3 regions of the Endozoicomonas sp. ALE010 genome follow, and region 3 is predicted to be linked to each of the others. Evidence: predicted binding sites of a transcription regulator. Region 3 holds the regulator's gene; each other region holds the start of a gene.

Region 1 (7,676 bases), on a different contig from region 3:
GGTTTCCGCTGGAATCTTCAGCTTCACCCGGCCTTCCAGGGTGGGGACTTCCAGTTCACCGCCCAGTGCGGCATCGACAAATGTGATGGGTACTTCACAGTAGAGGTGTTTGCCGTCACGCTGGAAGATCGGATGATCAGCAACACTGACCTGAACGTACAGGTCTCCGGCTGGTCCACCATTGACACCCGCTTCGCCTTCACCGGCCAGACGGATACGGTCGCCGGTATCAACACCGGGAGGAATCTTGACGGAGAGGGTCTTGTATTCCTGAACGCGGCCTTCACCGTGACAGACGTTACAGGGGTCCTTAATCATCTTGCCTGTGCCGCGACAGTCAGGGCAGGTTTGCTGCACAGAGAAAAAGCCCTGCTGCATACGCACCTGACCAATACCGCCACAGGTGGTACAGCTGACAGGCTGAGTGCCTTTTTTCGCACCGGAGCCATCACACCCGTTACAGCTCACCAGTGTCGGAATACGGATTTTCTTGCTAACGCCGCGAACGGCTTCTTCAAGGCTGAGTTCCAGTTGATAGCGGAGATCGGCACCACGCTGGACGGAACTGCGGCTGCGACCACCGCCAGCACCGAAAATGTCACCAAAGACATCGCCGAAAATATCGCCGAAATTACCACCGGCAAAACCGCCAGCACCGCCCATGCCACCCATGTTCGGGTCAACACCGGCGTGGCCGTACTGATCGTAGGCCGCTTTTTTCTCGCTGTCGGAAAGAATTTCAAAGGCTTCGTTGATTTCCTTGAAGCTCTCTTCCGCTGCTTTATCACCCGGGTTACGGTCGGGGTGATATTTCATGGCCATACGACGATAGGCCTTTTTTATGTCCTTGTCTGAAGCGCTCCTTTCTACACCCAGCACTTCGTAGTAGTCGCGTTTTGACATCAGAAAAACCCTGAGCTACCTGCATTCACCAGTCGAGCATGAAAACACAGAGCTAACTGGATTCATGGTCAAGTCTGACAAAGCCATCATTTTGATATATACGACAACGCGGGAATGAATCCCGCGTTGTGACCTTATCATCAGTCATTGATGATCGAGTTGGTCTTACTTCTTGTCATCTTTTACTTCTTCAAACTCAGCGTCAACGGCGTCGTCAGCTGCATCCGCCTTTTGGTCGGCACCGGCATCAGCCTGGGCTTCGCCCTGCTGCTGAGCTTCAGCATACATCTTCTGGGCCAGACCGGCAGAGGCTTCAGACAGTGCCTTGGTCTTGGCTTCGATCTCTTCCTTATCGTCACCTTTGACCGCGGCTTCAACGTCTTCGATCGCCTTGGTGATGGCCGCCTTCTCTTCTTCAGTGGCCTTGTCACCGGCTTCTTCCAGCGTCTTGCGGGTTGCGTGCGCCAGACTGTCAGCCTGGTTACGGGCCGCCGCCAGCTCTTCGAACTTCTTGTCGTCTGCTGCGTTGGCTTCAGCATCCTTGACCATTTGATCGATCTCTTCGTCCGACAGACCGGAAGATGCCTTGATCACAATAGACTGTTCTTTGCCAGTTGCCTTGTCTTTTGCCGAAACATTCAAAATACCGTTGGCATCCAGGTCGAAGCTGACTTCGATCTGTGGCATGCCGCGAGGTGCTGGCGGAATGTCTGCCAGGTCGAAACGGCCAAGGGACTTGTTGTGAGTCGCCTGCTTGCGCTCACCTTGCAACACGTGAATGGTGACTGCGCCCTGGTTGTCGTCGGCCGTAGAGAACACCTGGGACTTTTTGGTCGGGATGGTGGTGTTCTTTTCGATCAGTGGCGTCATTACGCCGCCCATGGTTTCGATACCCAGGGTCAGCGGAGTAACGTCCAGCAGCAGAACGTCTTTGACGTCACCGGCCAGAACCGCAGCCTGGATGGAAGCACCCATGGCCACCGCTTCGTCAGGGTTAACGTCCTTGCGAGGCTCTTTACCAAAGAACTCGGCCACTTTCTGCTGAACCAGTGGCATACGGGTCTGACCACCCACCAGGATAACTTCGTCGATGTCAGACAGGTCCAGGTCAGAGTCCTTGACCGCGATGCGGCATGGCTCCAGAGAACGGGCAACCAGGTCTTCTACCAGGGATTCCAGCTTGGCACGGCTGACTTTAACGTTCAGGTGCTTGGGACCGGTGGCATCGGCAGTGATGTAAGGCAGGTTGACGTCTGTCTGCTGAGTAGAAGACAGTTCAATCTTGGCTTTCTCAGCGGCTTCTTTCAGACGCTGCATGGCCAGTGGGTCGCCTTTCAGGTCGATGCCCTGGTCTTTTTTGAATTCGTCGGCAAGGTATTCGATCAGGCGCAGGTCGAAGTCTTCACCACCCAGGAAGGTGTCACCGTTGGTGGCCAGTACTTCAAACTGGTGCTCGCCATCTACGTCAGCGATCTCGATGATGGATACGTCGAAAGTACCGCCACCCAGGTCATAAACGGCGATGGTCTGGTCGCCTTTTTTCTTGTCCATGCCGTAAGCCAGCGCCGCAGCGGTTGGCTCGTTGATGATCCGCTTGACCTCCAGACCCGCGATACGGCCTGCGTCTTTGGTAGCCTGACGCTGGGAATCGTTGAAGTAGGCAGGAACGGTAATAACCGCTTCAGTTACTGACTCGCCCAGATAGTCTTCAGCGGTTTTCTTCATCTTCTTCAGGATTTCGGCAGAGATCTGAGGCGGTGCTTTCTTGTCACTTTTAACCTCAACCCATGCATCGCCGTTGTCCGCTTCGATGATTTTGTACGGAACCATCTTGATGTCTTTTTGAACGACGTCGTCTTTAAAGCGACGGCCGATCAGACGCTTGATGGCGAACAGGGTGTTGTCGGGGTTGGTAACCGCCTGGCGCTTGGCTGGCTGGCCTACCAGAATCTCACCGTCGTCGGTGTAGGCGATGATGGAAGGGGTGGTACGTGCGCCTTCAGCGTTTTCGATGACTTTGGATTTATCGCCGTCCAGGATCGCCACACAGGAGTTGGTGGTACCCAGGTCAATACCAATGATTCTGCCTTTACTCATTTTGAGTCTCTCCATTGCCCATAATCAGGGCGGAAAACTTTGAAATCTTTGTTCGCTGCCCAATGCTTTCAACCGATGTTGAGTCTGGTGAAACAGCGTTTAGGTGGTGATTACCACGATCTTGGTTTGCTATATGGGAGCGGTCTTTGCTTTTTCAAGGGGCTCTTGCAAGATTCTCGATCAGCCTCCCGGAGCCCCTCTTTGGTTAAGCCGCTTTGGAAACCACCACCATGGCCGGACGGATAACACGACCGTGCAGTGTGTAGCCTTTTTGGAAGACATTCATCACGGTGTTGGGTTCCATATCCGGGTTGGGCACCATGGAGATGGCCTGATGGAAGTTCGGGTCGAACGGCTGGCCTTCAGGGTTAACCTGCTCAACACTGAATTTTGCCAGGGCATCCAGCAGCTGCTTGTGGGTCAGGCGCATGCCTTCGAGCATGGTCTCGTGCTGACCTTCACCCTGTTCTGCGCTTTCAATACCTTTTTCCAGGCTCTCAACCACAGGGATCAGTTCGTTGACGAACTTCTCCAGGGCAAATTTGTGGGCTTTTTCAACGTCCTGCTCTGCGCGGCGCTTGGTGTTCATGGCTTCGGCATGAGCGCGCAGCGCCTGGTCTTTAGCCTGGGCTAGCTGCTCTTCGAGTTCTTCGATTCGTCTGGCGCTATCGTCGTTGGCCTGCTCTTCGGCTTGATCTTCTGAATCAGCCGCCTCTTCCAGAATCGGGTCAACGGCTGCCTCAGCGTCAGCAGAAATTTCAGTTTCGTTGGCTTCAGGTTGCTCGGCCTGATCTTCTGCTTTGGTGTTTTCTACAGTCATTCCAACGTTTCTCCGGATGTCAATCCAGCCTGAAATGCTGGCTGGAACGTGTCTTCGTGTTATGGGCCGTAGTGCTTCCGTAGGGCCCCGGCAAAAGTAAATATTAAGTGATAGCCTAATATGGGGTTCATGGCAGCTTATTCAAGGGGAAATTTGCTTTACCAATTCGGGTTTTAAGTTTACTGTATAAATAAACAGTAACCCGATATGCAATTGGGATCGTGAGAGCTGCCATGCTGAACCAAATTTCCATCAGCAACTATGCCATCGTTGACCACCTTAACTTGGACATCAATCCCGGGATGACCGCCATCACCGGGGAAACGGGTGCCGGTAAATCCATTATGCTGGATGCCCTCGGGCTGGCCCTGGGGGGGCGGGCGGGCAGCGACTGTGTGCGTGATGGTGCTGATCGGGCCGATATCCGCGCCTGCTTTGACCTTCAACGCATACCTGCCGCAATAGAGTGGTTGCAGGAGCGAGATTATGACAGTGAGCATGCTGGCGGTTCCGAATCCTCGGCGAACGAATGTATTTTGCGCCGGGTGGTGACCCGTGAAGGTCGCTCCCGGGGCTATATCAATGGTATCCCGGTCACACTGGCCGAGTTGAAGGGGCTGGGGGAGTTGTTAATCGATATTCACAGTCAGCATGCCCACCAATCACTGTTGAAAAAGAGCAATCACGCTGAGCTGCTGGATGAGTTTTCCGGCTCGCTGGCGCTGTCCCGGGAAGTAGCGGATATGGCCGCAGATTACCGCCAGACCTCTGCGCAATTGCATGCTTTATTGTCCGATCAGCAGGACCGGGAAGAGCGGGTTCAACTGCTGAGTTATCAGTTGCATGAGTTGGAGCAGTTAAACCTTCAGCCCGGGGAGGTTGAGCAGTTGGAGCAGGAGCATCGCCAGCAATCCCAGGCCGGTGCAACCTTATCGGCCTGCCATCAGATTACCCGGGTTTGTACCAGTGATGATGGTGATAATTTGCTGCAGCAGCTCTCTTTCTGCCTGCACCGCCTCAGTGAACTGCAGGTTGCGCATGCCGCCATCAATAACTCTCTGGAGATGCTGTCATCCGCGCAGATTCAGGTGGAGGAAGCGGTTGGCGAGCTGAATCATTTTATTGATCACTTTGATGCCGATCCACAAAGGGCCCGGGAAATCGAAGACCGGCTCAGTGCTATTTTTGATCTGGCCCGCAAACACCGTATCCAGCCAGAAGCGTTGCTGGAGAAACAACAACAGATCAGCGAAGAGCTGGAAAAAGTTCAGTGTCATGATGAACAGGTCGCCGACCTGGAACTGTCCCTGGAACAGCTGCAGAAAAAACACAATCAGTTAGCCGAAAAACTGTCTGCCAGACGCAGGGCCGCCGCGCGAAAACTGGAAAAACAGGTGTCTGAACGCATTGCCTTGCTGGGTATGCCCAAAGGTAAGTTCTGTGTCGAGCTAACAGACATTCCTGATCGCACGGTTGCCTCTCAAGGCTTTGAATCCATCGAGTTCCTGGTGACCACCAACCCGGGGCAACCTCCGCGCGCCCTGGCCAAAGTGGCTTCCGGTGGAGAGCTTTCCCGAATCAGTCTGGCCATTCAGGTAATTATTGCGCAAACCGCGTCAACGCCAACGCTGGTTTTTGATGAGGTAGATGTTGGTATCGGTGGCGGCACAGCAGAAATCGTGGGCAGTATGTTGAGAGAAGTGGGTAAAAAAGGGCAGGTGCTGTGTGTTACCCATCAGCCCCAGGTGGCATCCCAGGCCCATCAGCATCTGCACGTCAGTAAGAAAGTCAGTCGTAAGGCTTCCAGCACCCGTATTCTCAAGCTGGATGGTGAACATCGCGTACACGAAATTGCCCGAATGCTGGGGGGCGTTGAGCTGACTGCACCAACATTGAGTCATGCCCAGGAGATGCTGTTTCAGGCTCAGGTGCAAGCCGTATAAATGCTTCCGATAAAGTTGCTTTAAATGAATTAAAGCAACCTCACAGGTTTGGATGTGGCGGAGTTAATGAAAATTTTTACCTGGTTTGCCACCTTTTTTGTCTGCTTCATTATCTGATTCTGATTCTGATTCTGGTTCTGTCTCTGCATCAGCCTTTGTCTTTGCTTCAGGGTCGAGCTGAACCTCAATATCAATTTCAAAATCACCTTCCACGGGCTCAAGGGCTACGATTGGAAAGGTTGAGTGTCTGAGTTTTTCATATTCGAACCACTCGCAGCAGTAACTATAAGTACCATCCTCCATCGGGTATTCATAGGTAACGCAAAGTACTGGGCCACCGGCTCTCAGGCGGACGAGTTGACCGATTTTTGCTCTTATTTCCATATCTTTGAATCCTTATGCAAGTTTGATAGTTTTTTTAATAGACATTGTTTAATCATATTAGTTCCATCGTTTATTCTTGAATGAGTATTAGTGATAGTTTTTACCCTTATCGCCCTCTTCTGCTTCCGCTTCTGTATCTACTTCTGCTTCTGCTTCTATTTCCACTTCGGTGCCGGGCTGACCCTTAATACTGGCTTCAAACTCACCTTCCACAGGTTCAAGGGCTACGATTGGAAAGGTGTAATCTCTCAGTCTGTCATCTTCAAACCACTGGCAGGTATAGCTATAAGATCCATCAGCCATAGGGTATTCGCACGTAACACACAGTACGGGACCACCGGCTCGTAAGCGGACAAGTTGACCGATTCTGGCTCTTATTTCCATTTGTTTGATTCCTTTTGATTGAAAGTCTTTATATAGACATTTTTTTATTATGTTAGTTCCATCGTTTTGCTCTTGACGGAGTTTTTGATTGGATAGTTACGTTTAACTATCTGGTTTGGCACAAAAATCAAGGGATCAATTACGAAACGAATGTTGATCTATCCGTTCTGATTAATTTCACTAACCAATTGAAGAAAAAATGAATTCCCCCTCGGCAGAAGCAGAGGGGGCAAGTGATCTCACAGGTTAGAGGTTAACTCTTGTTTTTTTCTTTTTTAATGCTGCTTATTTTTTCTTCTTTGGACGTACATAGATCACCAGATTGTGATCCACAATTTCAAAGCCGTGCTTTTCAGCAATAGCGTACTGACGTTTCTCGATTTCTTCGTCAATAAACTCGATAACGTCTCCGCTCTCCATGCAAACCATATGATCATGGTGCCCCCCGCGGGCGAGCTCAAACACGGAATGACCGCCATCAAAGTTATGGCGAACCACTAAACCGGCACTCTCAAACTGGGTCAGTACCCGGTAGACGGTGGCCAAACCCACATCCTCTTCAGCTTCAAGCAGAGCCTTGTAGACATCTTCCGCCGACATATGCTTCTCTTCGGCACCTTCAAGGATCTGCAGAATCTTCACACGAGGCAGGGTGACTTTTAGTCCTGCTTTGCGTAACTCTTGATTTTCCAACACGTTTCCCTAACCCTTTGCAAGATAATCCTGCTATTATCACATTTTCGTGCAGCTTTTTCATTTTGCTCTGCGAGCAGGCTGCTAGTCATTTTTGAGCAAGATAGTGGAAGTCTGAAACCGATGCCAAAAACCACGATCGCCCTGGCCGCCGCACTTTTCTCAGCCACCCTTCTGACAGGGTGCGCCAGCTCCACGGACAGTGGTTCGAAGCTTATCAGTTTCCCCGGTGCCTATAAAATTGATATTCAGCAGGGAAATGTCATTACCCGGGAGATGGTTGACCAGCTCCGTCCGGGCATGACCCGAGCCCAGGTCCAGTATGTCATGGGTACGCCATTGATCGAGGATACGTTTAACAGCAATCGCTGGGATTACATCTACAGCTTGCAGCCCGGTGGTAAGAGCCGTGAGCAGAAGACGGTTACGCTGTTTTTCGTAAACGATCAACT
Region 2 (7,676 bases), on a different contig from region 3:
GAACCTGCTGTGCTTTCAGATGTTGAAGCTTTTGCTGTGTTTGAATTACTGGCCGAAGCGGTGATTGAAGTGGCGCTATTTATTGAACCCGCTGTGCTTTCTGATGTTGAAGCTTTTGCCGGATTTGAACTGCTGGCCGAGGCGTTGATTGAGGTGGTGCTATCTATTGAAACAGCTGCACTTGAATGAATTGAGATTGTCTGCCTGAGCGAGACTGAAGAACTGGCAGACTGAACCAAATGGCTGGTTTGATCCTGGCTACCCGGTGCAATCGTCGTCTTCCCTGTCTTTTTATTATTAGCCACTTGACGTGAGTGAAACACGCTGGTTGTTTTAGCACGATCACGAGGAAATTTTTTATCATGATCATGTGGAAATTTTTTATCATCATGAGGAATTTTTTTATCAGGATCATGAGGGAATTTTTTATCAGGATCATGAGGATATTTTTGATCAGGCAGAAAATCTGGATTAGTTGGTTTAACTGGAAGTCCAAGATGCATCGCTTGATTAACCCGTCAGTTGACTTCTATTAATTTCAGATTGATGGAAAAATATCCAACTTTACAAAATTTGCAAATATTCGAGAGAGAAAAGTATACAGTCTAGGGGTGGCAAATAAGGGTTGTTGATTATTGTCGTTTACTATTTCATAGCTTTAGTTCAAGCTGTTTGTATTTACTGTTAATCCTGAATTCGTATCATTATCAATGCAAAATAAATGCGAAAGTTGAAACCAAGCCACCTTTTTTACAAGCAGTTTCAAATGGCTGAAGTTGAGGCTCTGATTAAAAAGCCGAAACCAGTGACAGTGAAGAGGACGATGCTGATCAGCAGGAGACTGGCCACAGCATTCATGAAGACTTGCAATTTAAGCAGGAATTTTTAGACCAATTTATTGCAGCCACCGTAGGGCAGACTATTCTCGGACAGCCTCCTGGGAGGCTGGGCATGTAAAATACTGTGATCTCGCTACGAAAATGCAGCTACGGACAGTGGAGCCATACTGGAACTTTTACCAGCCAGTTACTCTCTAATGATGATAGAATCCACTCTTATGATAGAAGTGGGTAGCTAAAGTAACTAAATAAGTCTTGCTTGAGAACTACCATGAATGTTGTCAGCGGCATGGATACCTCCGCCAACCTGCACCCTCATCCCCAACCAAAGCCTGACACCCAGCCGGTAACGGTCTCTGGCCAATGGGCAACCTGCGCACCGACCAGCAAGCTGATACCCCGGCATCCCAGGGAAGATGAGCGACAAGTGCTACTTTGGGCAGCAGAGAGTGGGTACCTGGCGTTTCGGCGAATTAAATTGACTAAAGAAAATGATTACTTTTCGGGTAAGGGTGCACCAAGGCCATTCACCCTCGCCCTGCCGGGGAAGATGATGCCCGTAGCACGCGTACCAGATGGGTTTGGTAAATGGATGGTAGGCATTGTTAATCCACAATGCCTTTATGTTTATAAACATAATGCATATACGGAGCCCGACATGGATCCGGATAAACTGTCAATAAAATTACTGCCTGATCTGCAATCATTACACGAGAAATGTCTTGAAAATGCCAATCAAGCCATTTGGAGAGTTTATCCTCGTTTCACCTCGGGACATCTGCGAGCAGATGGGACTTTCAGTTTACCTGGATTGGTAATCCGCAATAATTCCCACGCCTATAATTATCTTGATTATCCGGAACTGGTGCTTACCAACTACAGCAAGGAAGACATCAGATGCTTTTTTGTTTACCTCGATACTCAGATGAATATTGCCGATATCCTGCAGGATAAACGTCATTGTGAAGAGGTGTTGGAGCTTAAACAACCGTTGCCTCTGGTTATTTATTGTCACCGCACAGGTTCTGTACAGGTTTGTTTTGATGATGAGCTGGACAGTAAACACTTGGCCCTGAATGAGCATTCTCTGGATGATTTTGCATTCTCACAGGGCATAGACCAGGAAAATTTCAGAGCCATGTTGAATCTGCTGCCAATGCCTTTGCGTACAGAGGCACTGAGTTGGGAATTAACCGCTTCACCGGATGTTTTTCACAAATTGCAACAGGCCATCAAGCTGGTGAGTGATCCCTGTTGTTACAGTTCCGGGAGGCTTCTGGAATTAAAACAGAGTGGCTTGCCAATTCACCACCGTTTTTTTCATAATAAACAAGGATATGTTACATCGTTGCTGGAAAAGTTGCTGATTACTGAAATGCTCAGAAATGATCAGCCTGGACAGGAACAAATCCGGGAACAAGAGGAAGAAGCTTGCCGTTTACTTCAGTTGCTTCTGCAGAACGGGTCAAGGATGGATCAGAAGGTTACTTCGGTTTTTTACTGTACGCTAAGCAAGCGAGAATCGGCGGTAATGCGAGCGGGCACAATGAATTATATGGTGGCCGCCTTTGCTCCATTTGAGTTCCTGAGCCTGGAAGATCTCAAGTGGTTGCCGCTGATCGGTTATTCGGGAAGCGTCGTTGAATTTGACCGAATCTGCCGGGGGCTCAGTCAGCAGCAACGGCAGAGCCGTCTTGAAGAGCTACTATGTGATTACCTTGGTTACCCTTTAAACCTTGATATCTTTGAGTCCCACCTACTCGCCCTGTTTCATTATGGAGCTTCCCTGAACAAAGATATTCTGGCCAGGGTTAAACATAATCTGGACTATTGGTGCCATGACGGTAGAAAGGTTATTGGTAACTTATCCGTGGCTGGGTTCATCCAATGGTTTGAAGGACTATGGAAGCAACGAAACAAGCATCCTTTCTACCTGAATTGGTCAGAACATGTCCGACAGGCCAATCTGGAAATCGCGGATCTGAAACAATCGCTCGGTCTGTCGGACGATGCTTGCCCATTGGCGGCACCTGTGGAAACCAAGGTGCCAGCGGCATTACAGTTTATGGTGGACGCGTTCAGCAAACCGCCCGTCCTGCCTGATAATGTCGGCGATAATGAAAGCACCATCCTGAAGGTATTGCAGCATTATTACCGCCGTCCGGGACCGGAACGCGTGATCCAGAGCCTTGGCAGACATACCTTGCCAACCGTGTGGAAACCGCTGCACAGCTGCAGTCATGTCCTGCGGGCCAGGAATAATGGGCTCTGGTATATGGAATTGCTGGAAAAATTTCAGCTGCATTACCTGCGCCCGGAAAAAAAAGAACTCCTGGCGCTGGCGATTATCTACCATGCTGCTGCTGCCGAAGATGTCGCCAAATCAGTGGAAGAAACAAGGTCAGCTGACTATTTCAAAAGGGACCTGATCGGGCACTATCCTGAACCGCTGCTGAAGGATATGGCAAAGGCGATGGTCAGCAAGGAAAATGATGTCAATGGCGCAGATGAGCAGAACCTGTCTGACTCCGTGCGCTGGTATCTGCGCATATTACGCTTTGCAGATCGTATGGACATTATCCGTTGTTGCGGGGTTGGGGCTGATTTTCCCGGATCAACGGTCGGGGGGTTTGACGCTACACGTCTTGACCTGCCGCCGCAGTTGCCCTGGGATTTTACCTCCGGGCCTGGCAACGGGACTGAATTTCAACGGCATCTGGTAGCCGCCATGCATGGTGCGGCTGATCTGGCGCAAGTAACCGGGCAACCCAACGATCACCGCGAAAAAAAATATACCGAGGCCTACGGTCTGATTGACAATGGCTCAGAGATTTCTGAGCACTTTGAATGGACAACTGAGTCAGTGGAAAGAATGAACCGGTTTATTGATGACAATGTTCGGCGCACAATTGCTCAGGCCGCTGGAATTATTGTCTGTTCAGACCCCTACCACCAGGCTTGCAGGGCTGATCAGAGCAAAGGCATCACTTATGGTATTCATAACAGCTGGTATGATCTCCACCAGATAGAGATTCCGGCCGGAATGACGCTGCTGGAAAAGATGCAGTACAGGCATAACCCATCACTGCTAAGCCCGGCAACACAACAGGCATTGGAGCAAGAGGTGCAACGGCTGAAGAGCCAGGGAATACGAATGAACCCAGGGACCTTGACGCAGGAAACACTGACTTCGTCGAAAGCGCAGGAAGTGCTGAAAGAGCGGGGTATTACCGTGGTTTGTGAGAAGCGTCCCTACTGTACCGACGATGACCGCCAGCTAGAGAAAGTAATGTTCGTACCGAAGCAGATACCTGAACCCGCGCGTTCACAACCAGAAAATCAGCCTGACACAGACCAAGGCTTTTCGTGTCAAATCCTCTGAACCCAAGGTCGCAGTATACCTGGCAGGGCTGGCTACCAGAGTTTTAGACCTGACTTGAGCTGGAAATTGACTAGCTGATTCCCAGACAGCCTTCTGGACAAAACAACTGTATTTATATACAGTATAAAGAACCCAATACAGGAGGAAGCCCATGTCCATTACCCCCATGTGGCGAGTTGACCGGGACGGAAGCATGTTTACTGATAAGAAAGCCGCAGAAGAACACGATCGTATGCTTGAGCTGGCCGATGGCATCACGGGTATGCTGGAAGCCAATTTCAAGATCGATGAACAACTGGCGGAAGAGATCGGTCTGCTGCTGTCACGGAACAAGGATATTCTCGCCAAAGCCTTTAAAGGCAAACCTGAAATCCTGCAGGAGATCAAACTGGAGAGCGAACCTGCAGAAAACAATACCGTAGATATTCGTGAAGCGATTGCCTGATATTGATCTAAGCCACAAAGGCGTGATGTTGCTCATAGTGAAATGTCCTTTGTGGTTACCAATCACATTTTATGAATACTTAAAATAACAGCTGATTCGGTACTTCCCATAGGCTAGTACATGGTTTCTGATGGGTTCCTTCTATCAATGACTCCCAAGCTCCGTTCGTCCTGAGCGGAGTCGAAGGGCGTAAACACCATACCCTGAATAAAGACTGTGCCAATCACCCTTCGACTCTGCTCAGGGTGAACGGAGATTGTACACACCAAACTCATTGCAATGATGCAGAAAGCTGTCCGAGAACCCAGTAGTCGGCAATGAAGGGTGCTTCCTGATTCAGTCCCACAGTGTATAATCACCGGTTTATCCAAATCCGGAGCCCCCCTGCTCTTCAGGAGTTCCGGGAACAGTTGGAAACTCTACTGGAAAAGCAGTTATGGAAAAGACGTTCAACCCCCAAGCCATCGAACGCACGCTGTATCAAAACTGGGAAGAGAAAGGCTATTTTGCGCCGGCTTCTGACCAGCGCGGTAACAGCACGCCCTACTCCATCATGATCCCCCCTCCCAATGTCACCGGCAGCCTGCACATGGGCCATGCCTTCCAGGACTCCATTATGGATGCCCTGATCCGCTACCACCGGATGAAAGGCTGCAACACGCTCTGGCAGGTGGGTACTGACCATGCGGGTATCGCAACCCAGATGGTGGTTGAACGCAAGATCCTGGCAGAAGAAGGCAAAACCCGTCACGACTACGGACGTGAAGCCTTTACCGATAAAATCTGGGAGTGGAAGGAAGAGTCCGGCGGCACCATCACCCGTCAGCTTCGTCGCCTGGGGGCATCTGTTGATTGGGACACCGAGCGCTTCACCATGGACAAGGGCTTCTATGCCGCTGTCCAGGAGGTCTTTGTCCGCCTTTACGAAGACGACCTGATCTACCGAGGCAAGCGTCTGGTGAACTGGGACCCAAAACTGCACACTGCCATCTCCGACCTGGAAGTAGAAAACAAAGAAGTCAAAGGCAATATGTGGCACCTGCGCTATCCACTGGCGGATGGCGAGAAAACCGCAGAGGGCAAAGACTATATCGTGGTAGCCACCACCCGTCCGGAAACCATGCTGGGGGATACCGGTGTGGCGGTTAACCCGGAAGATGAGCGTTACCAGGCCCTGATCGGCAAAGCGGTTATTCTGCCCCTGGTCAACCGTCGCATCCCGATTGTCGCTGATGAACACGCCGATATGGAAAAAGGCACCGGCTGCGTAAAAATCACCCCGGCCCACGACTTTAATGACCATGAAGTTGGCAAGCGCTGCAACCTGCCAATGATCAATGTTATGACCCTGAACGGCGATATCCGCCAGCAGGGTGAAGCCTATAATATTGATGGCACGGTAAATCAATCCATTGATACCGCTATTCCAGAAGCCTACCGGGGCATGGAGCGCTTTGCTGCCCGCAAGCAGATCGTTGCTGACCTGGATGCCCTTGGTCTGCTGGAAAAAATCGATGACCATACCCTGATGGTGCCTTACGGTGACCGTTCCGGCGTGGTGATTGAGCCGCTGCTGACTGACCAGTGGTTTGTCCGCGCTGCGCCGCTGGCCAAACCGGCTATTGCAGCGGTAGAAGACGGTCGTATTCAGTTCGTGCCCAAACAGTACGAGAACATGTACTTCTCCTGGATGCGTGATATTCAGGACTGGTGTATCTCCCGTCAGCTCTGGTGGGGACACCGAATTCCTGCCTGGTATGACGATGCCGGCAACGTTTACGTGGGTCGCAATGAAGCCGAAGTCCGGGAAAAGCACAACATCCCAACGCCTGTTGTCCTGAAGCAGGATGACGATGTTCTGGATACCTGGTTCTCTTCGGCACTCTGGACTTTTGGCACCCTGGGCTGGCCAGAGCAGACCGATCGCCTGAACACCTTCCACCCCACCGATGTGCTGGTCACCGGTTTTGACATTATCTTCTTCTGGGTCGCCAGAATGATCATGATGACCATGCACTTTATGAAAGATGAAGACGGCAAACCACAGGTGCCGTTCAAGTACGTTTACGTGACGGGCCTGATCCGTGATGAGCATGGCGACAAAATGTCCAAGTCCAAGGGTAACGTCCTTGACCCTCTGGATATGATTGACGGTATCGACCTGGAAGCCCTGGTTGAGAAACGCTGTGGCAATATGATGCAGCCGCAGCTGGCGGAGAAGATTGAGAAGCGTACCCGCAGCACTTTCCCTGAAGGTATTTCTGCCCACGGTACCGATGCCCTGAGATACACCCTGTACTCACTGGCCTCCACCGGCCGTGATATCAACTGGGATATGAACCGTCTGGAAGGCTACCGGAACTTCTGCAACAAGATCTGGAATGCTGCCAACTACGTCAAAATGCATACCGATGATCAGGACTGTGGTATCAGTGGTGAACCCGTTGAACTGACTTTGGCTGATCGCTGGATTGTTTCCCGACTGCAACGGGTTGAAGCCCAGATCGAAAAGAACCTTTCCGAGTTCCGTCTCGATCACGCGTCCCAGAATCTCTACGACTTTGTCTGGAATGAATATTGTGCGTGGTATCTGGAGCTGTCCAAGCCGGTTCTCTGGGATGAACATGCACCTGCTGAGCGTAAGCGCGGCACCCGTCGAACACTGGTTCGGGTTCTGGAGGCCATTATGCGCCTGGCCCATCCGTTTATGCCTTATATCACCGAAGCGATCTGGCAGAACATCAAGCACAGTGCTGGCGCTGCCGGTGACACCCTGATGCTGCAGAGCTACCCGGTGTCGGACCCGGCCCGTATTGATGAAACGGCTGAGCGTGATATTGAGTGGCTCAAATCGTTTATCACCGGTATCCGTAACATTCGTGCCGAGTTGAATATTGGCCCAAGCAAGCCGCTGAATGTACTGCTGCGTAACACCTCTGCAGACGACGTTGCCCGCCTGAATGACAACCAGACCTTCCTGAAGTCCCTGGCCAAACTGGAAGACATCAGG
Region 3 (4,483 bases):
CTATCTCAGCCAGTACCTCCCGAACCCCCTGACGATTACAGATAATCAGGAGATCACAACCAGCATCCAGGGCTGCCCTGGCCCTGGCAGGATAACTGCCGGTTTTCGCCGCTCCCTCCATCGACAGGCAATCGCTGATAACCAGCCCCTCAAATGACAGCTGATTGCGTAACACCCCTTTCAGCCATTCTGAAGAATAACCCACCGGATGCCGGTCAATAGCGGGAAACAGGATATGGGCCGGCATTAATGCCTCAACCCCCTTTTGAATCATTACCCGGAAAGGCTCCAGGTCCGACTGACAGATCTCATCAAAAGTACGATCATCCAGGGGAAGGCTCACATGGGAATCAGCATCCACATTCCCATGGCCCGGAAAGTGCTTGATAACCACAGACATTCCCGCTTCATGAACCCCATCAATCCACAATGAGGCCAGGTGATTCACCTGCTCAATCGAACGCCCAAAAGCCCGATCCCCCACGATCGGCGTTTTACCATGATCAATATCCAACACAGGCCCCAGGCAAAGATCTATCCCGCAGGCCAGCAACTCAGAGGCCATCAGCCAGCCTGACTGATAAGCCATCTGATACTGCTGATCCGGGTCAAATGCCCCATAAGCCTGCGCCGGGGGTAGACGGGTAAATCCGTCCTTGAAGCGTTGCACACGCCCACCTTCCTGATCCACACAAATTAACAGATCCCGACGAACATTCCGGACAGAACGAACCATGGCAATTAACTGTTCCCGACTCTGATAGTTCCTGGAAAAAAGGACAATACCCGCAACACCGGGCAGGGAAAGCAGCTGGTGTTCTTCGGCGGTCAGCTGCACTCCCTCGAGATCAATCAAAAGAACACCACGGTTCAGGCCTGTAGGCACGACTCTATCCTCTAAAAAAAACGGTATCAGCTAAGCTGTATATCTATCCTGGTACCGGTATCTACACGGTCAAACAGATCGATAATATCTTCCCCATGCATTCGGATACATCCCCGCGAGCCGGGTTCACCCATCACTGCCGTATCCGGCGAACCGTGGATATAGATATAGCGACGCATGGTATCAACATTACCCAGCCGGTTATATCCGGGCTCCAGGCCACTGAGCCATAAAATTCTGGTTAATATCCAGTCCTTTCTTTCAGGGTACTGCTGACAAAGCCCGGGGGAATAAATCTCACCGGTAAAGCGACGTCCGACAAATACTGAATTAGTCGGCAGACCGGCACCAATTTTCGCCCGGATAACATGCTGACCAAGAGGTGTTTGCCAGCTCCCCTCCTGCTGCCCGACTCCCTTGCTGGCAGTAGACACAGAATAAACACGGCGCTTGCCGTCCTTCTCATGCAGCACCATCTCCTGACTGGCAATATGAACAGTAAGATGCATCGGTAAATCAAGCTCTGTATGGTTAAATGATCCGTCAGGTGTGCGATCTTAGACCTGCCGCCATGAAAGGCACCATCTTTCTCATGATATCTTCCAGTTCAGTCCTGACCCCATAATCGCTTTCCGCAATAGCCCTCAGTGCATCCGCTCCTGAAAGGGTAAACACAGCGGAACCCAGAATAAAATAGACGCGCCAGAACAGGTCATTCAATGGCAACTCAGGACACGCTTTTACCAGCAACTCCAGATAAGCCTGGAATACTTCCCCGTAGACGTCGCGCAAATATTTCTTCAGATGCCCCTGGCCCTGTGTGTAGGCCAGGCCAATCATCCTCATACAAACAGAGAGATCTTCAGGGCTGCGGGGTTTAACCGCCATGATCTGATCCACCAGTAAATGAAGTATTTCTTCCAGATCAAGAACGTCATTATTATCCTGATATCGCACAAGAGCCCCGGAAAGATTGCTGACAAAAGGATCAAGAAAACGGGAAAAGACCGCCTGGATCAGGGATTTTTTGGAGCCGAAGTGGTAATTAACAGCGGCCAGGTTAACACCCGCCTGACTGGTAATTGAACGCAGCGAGGTCTCTGCGAACCCATGCTCAGCAAATAACTTCTCGGCAGCGTCCAGAATCCTGTCTACTGTCGCTGACTGTGACATGTCTGTAAAACCTCCAATGTAAACATTTGTTTAAAACTAACGTTTGCCAACTGAAACATCAAGTTAGATTAATAAGACAGGGGTGGTTGCAGTCAGCAAAATACTGTATATAATTACATGTACTGTATAAAAACACAGATTTAATCATGTATAAATTGACCAAGCGCCAGACTGAGATTCTTGAACTGATCAAATCTCATATAGAAGAGACCGGTTTCCCCCCCACTCGTGCAGAAATCGCACAGACCTTCGGGTTCCGATCACCCAATGCAGCAGAAGAACATCTCAGAGCCCTCGCCCGCAAGGGAGCTATCGAGATCACCCCCGGAACCTCAAGAGGTATCCGAATCCCCGGCACTGAATCTTCCGGCCTGCCTATTGTAGGACAGGTTGCTGCAGGAAGCCCCATTCTTGCCCAGGAACATATTGAAGACCACCTGTCCATCAACCCTGATTTCTTTTCCCCCAAAGCAAACTTCATGCTTCGGGTAAAAGGGATGAGCATGAAGGATATCGGTATTCTTGACGGGGACCTTCTGGCTGTCCATAAAACATCAACCGCAGCCAATGGCCAGATTGTCGTTGCCAGAATTGACGACGAAGTAACGGTCAAACGTTTTGAACAGGTTAAAAACAGAATTTACCTGCACCCGGAAAACAAAGAATTCAAGACAATCGAAGTAGACCTCAGCGTTGATACCTTTGCTATCGAAGGACTGAGTGTGGGGGTTATCAGGAACTAGTGCGGCTAAGCGTTATTACCCGTAAACCACGTTCACCCTGAGCGGAGTCGAAGGGTGCTTGGCACGATCTATCAGAGTCCGGAGTTTCCGCCTTTAGGCCCTATGGGTCCTTCGACAAGCTTCAGGACGAACGGTATGGGCAACAGCGCTTAGCAGCACTAGACCCTGACGATCTCTGATGTAGAGGACCTGACATGCAAGCATTAACACCATCATCCAGTCAGAACGGTAACGCTCCCTGCATTGACAGTGAACCTGTCAGCTTTATTGATGAGCTGATTCTCTCAGGCCCGCCCTGGCAATCAGGACGTTTTCTGAAGACTGTTCTGTATGAGCTGGCTAACCATCAGGATCAACGCTGGCTTACCCTGATACTGTCCAGTGAACAGGCAAAAAGCACCATAAACTGGCTGAAGTCATCGGGCATCAGCAGGCAGCGCCTTCAGGTTCTCAACCCTTCCGCAGTGGCAGACCCACTGAAACTCACTCGCAAGGCACTGGCCTCAGGCACCAGCCACACCGTGGTCAGCTGGATCGAGCAGATGGATAGCATCACACTCTCTGAACTCGAGACCGCCGCTCGCTCAGGTCAATGTCAGGGACTGGCAATCAGGAACAGAGGATAACTGGAGGGTTTGTATGACAGTCAGTGAAGAACCCGGTTTTCAGGGATGTATTCTCCAGCGTCAGCTTCTGTTTTACGCCCGACTTCTTCTATGCAGGCATCCAGCATAGCCTTGGCTACCTCCACCTGATCTCCCTGGAGAAAGTCAAGCAACTCCCGGGAGAATGACATGGTAACCAGGGGCTCGGCGTTCTCCTCATCACTGCGACGCAAAACGATTTCGCCGGAAGGCAGTTCAACAATTTCAAGAAACGACGCTGACATAAATAGTGACACCGGGATTTTAGGGTTAGCGGTGAAGCATTGTGCATTAGCCAGCAGAGGCTTTCAAGATATCAGCCCTAAAGAGCTGAATATGGCTGGCAATGAACAAACCTGAAAACATCAGAAACCTACCACTCCAGGCTGAAGTTCCGACTATAGGTAACCAGCTCCTTCAAGGACTCAAGCACAGAAAGAAAGCCTTCTGACTGATCAAACCGCACACTATTGGCATTAAACAGAGGAATTTCATTCCGCTCAACACTTTTACGCTGTATAGGCATGGCACAGTCCTGATGACTTTTTAATAACGCCGACAACCAGGAATCATGTTGCTCAAGACGTTCAATGTACTGCAACTCAGTAGACACCTCTCCTTTGTGATGAACACTGTTCATTGCCTCGTCAAGAGAGGGTAGTTGATTTACCGGCAAACGGTAATTCGTCATAATTTCAGCCAGTAATGACCGGTAAGCCTGAACCATTGCATTCAGACAGGCCTCACGAAATGCCGGCTTGGCAAGATCATCAGCATCTTCCCAGGCATCCAGCAACAAACGGGCGTGAAAGAGCATTTTATTGGTATATCCCTGCCAATTGTTTGTCATAACCAACTCCATCAATCTTTCGGGAACAACTTGTGCTTTGTCGAGCTCAAAGTTTATAAGTAGCTGGCCATATGAAATCACATATTTCTGGCTACTTGGGCAGGAGCTATGCGAGGCACAACGGAGGGAGCATAGCCGTAGCTATGTGACCGGAGTTGTAACGAAGCACGACTGCATGGATGCAGGA

The links. Region 3 encodes LexA, which represses DNA repair genes until DNA is damaged. Its sites were predicted from a motif close to TACTGTNTANNTANACAGTA; they were not measured.
Region 1: the regulator LexA is predicted to act here: its motif matches at 4,001-4,020, upstream of recN (DNA repair protein RecN).
Region 2: the regulator LexA is predicted to act here: its motif matches at 4,326-4,345, upstream of ACO6UY_RS21240 (YebG family protein).

The regions. Positions count from the first base shown of each region.
Region 1 is NZ_JBLYNV010000026.1:14,499-22,174, forward strand. Features, by position in the region: gene dnaJ (molecular chaperone DnaJ) at 1-903, opposite strand, end outside; gene dnaK (molecular chaperone DnaK) at 1,069-3,000, opposite strand; gene grpE (nucleotide exchange factor GrpE) at 3,206-3,820, opposite strand; gene recN (DNA repair protein RecN) at 4,054-5,763, shown strand; gene ACO6UY_RS12310 (DUF2158 domain-containing protein) at 5,827-6,147, opposite strand; gene ACO6UY_RS12315 (DUF2158 domain-containing protein) at 6,235-6,531, opposite strand; gene fur (ferric iron uptake transcriptional regulator) at 6,817-7,227, opposite strand; gene ACO6UY_RS12325 (outer membrane protein assembly factor BamE) at 7,348-7,676, shown strand, end outside.
Region 2 is NZ_JBLYNV010000072.1:14,445-22,120, reverse strand. Features, by position in the region: gene ACO6UY_RS21250 (hypothetical protein) at 1-189, shown strand, start outside; gene ACO6UY_RS21245 (hypothetical protein) at 1,111-4,221, shown strand; gene ACO6UY_RS21240 (YebG family protein) at 4,373-4,666, shown strand; gene ACO6UY_RS21235 (valine--tRNA ligase) at 5,103-7,676, shown strand, end outside.
Region 3 is NZ_JBLYNV010000131.1:289-4,771, forward strand. Features, by position in the region: gene nagZ (beta-N-acetylhexosaminidase) at 1-886, opposite strand, end outside; gene ACO6UY_RS23900 (L,D-transpeptidase family protein) at 913-1,395, opposite strand; gene ACO6UY_RS23905 (TetR/AcrR family transcriptional regulator) at 1,430-2,059, opposite strand; gene lexA (transcriptional repressor LexA) at 2,206-2,802, shown strand; gene ACO6UY_RS23915 (hypothetical protein) at 2,997-3,428, shown strand; gene ACO6UY_RS23920 (hypothetical protein) at 3,449-3,691, opposite strand; gene ACO6UY_RS23925 (DUF6586 family protein) at 3,820-4,296, opposite strand.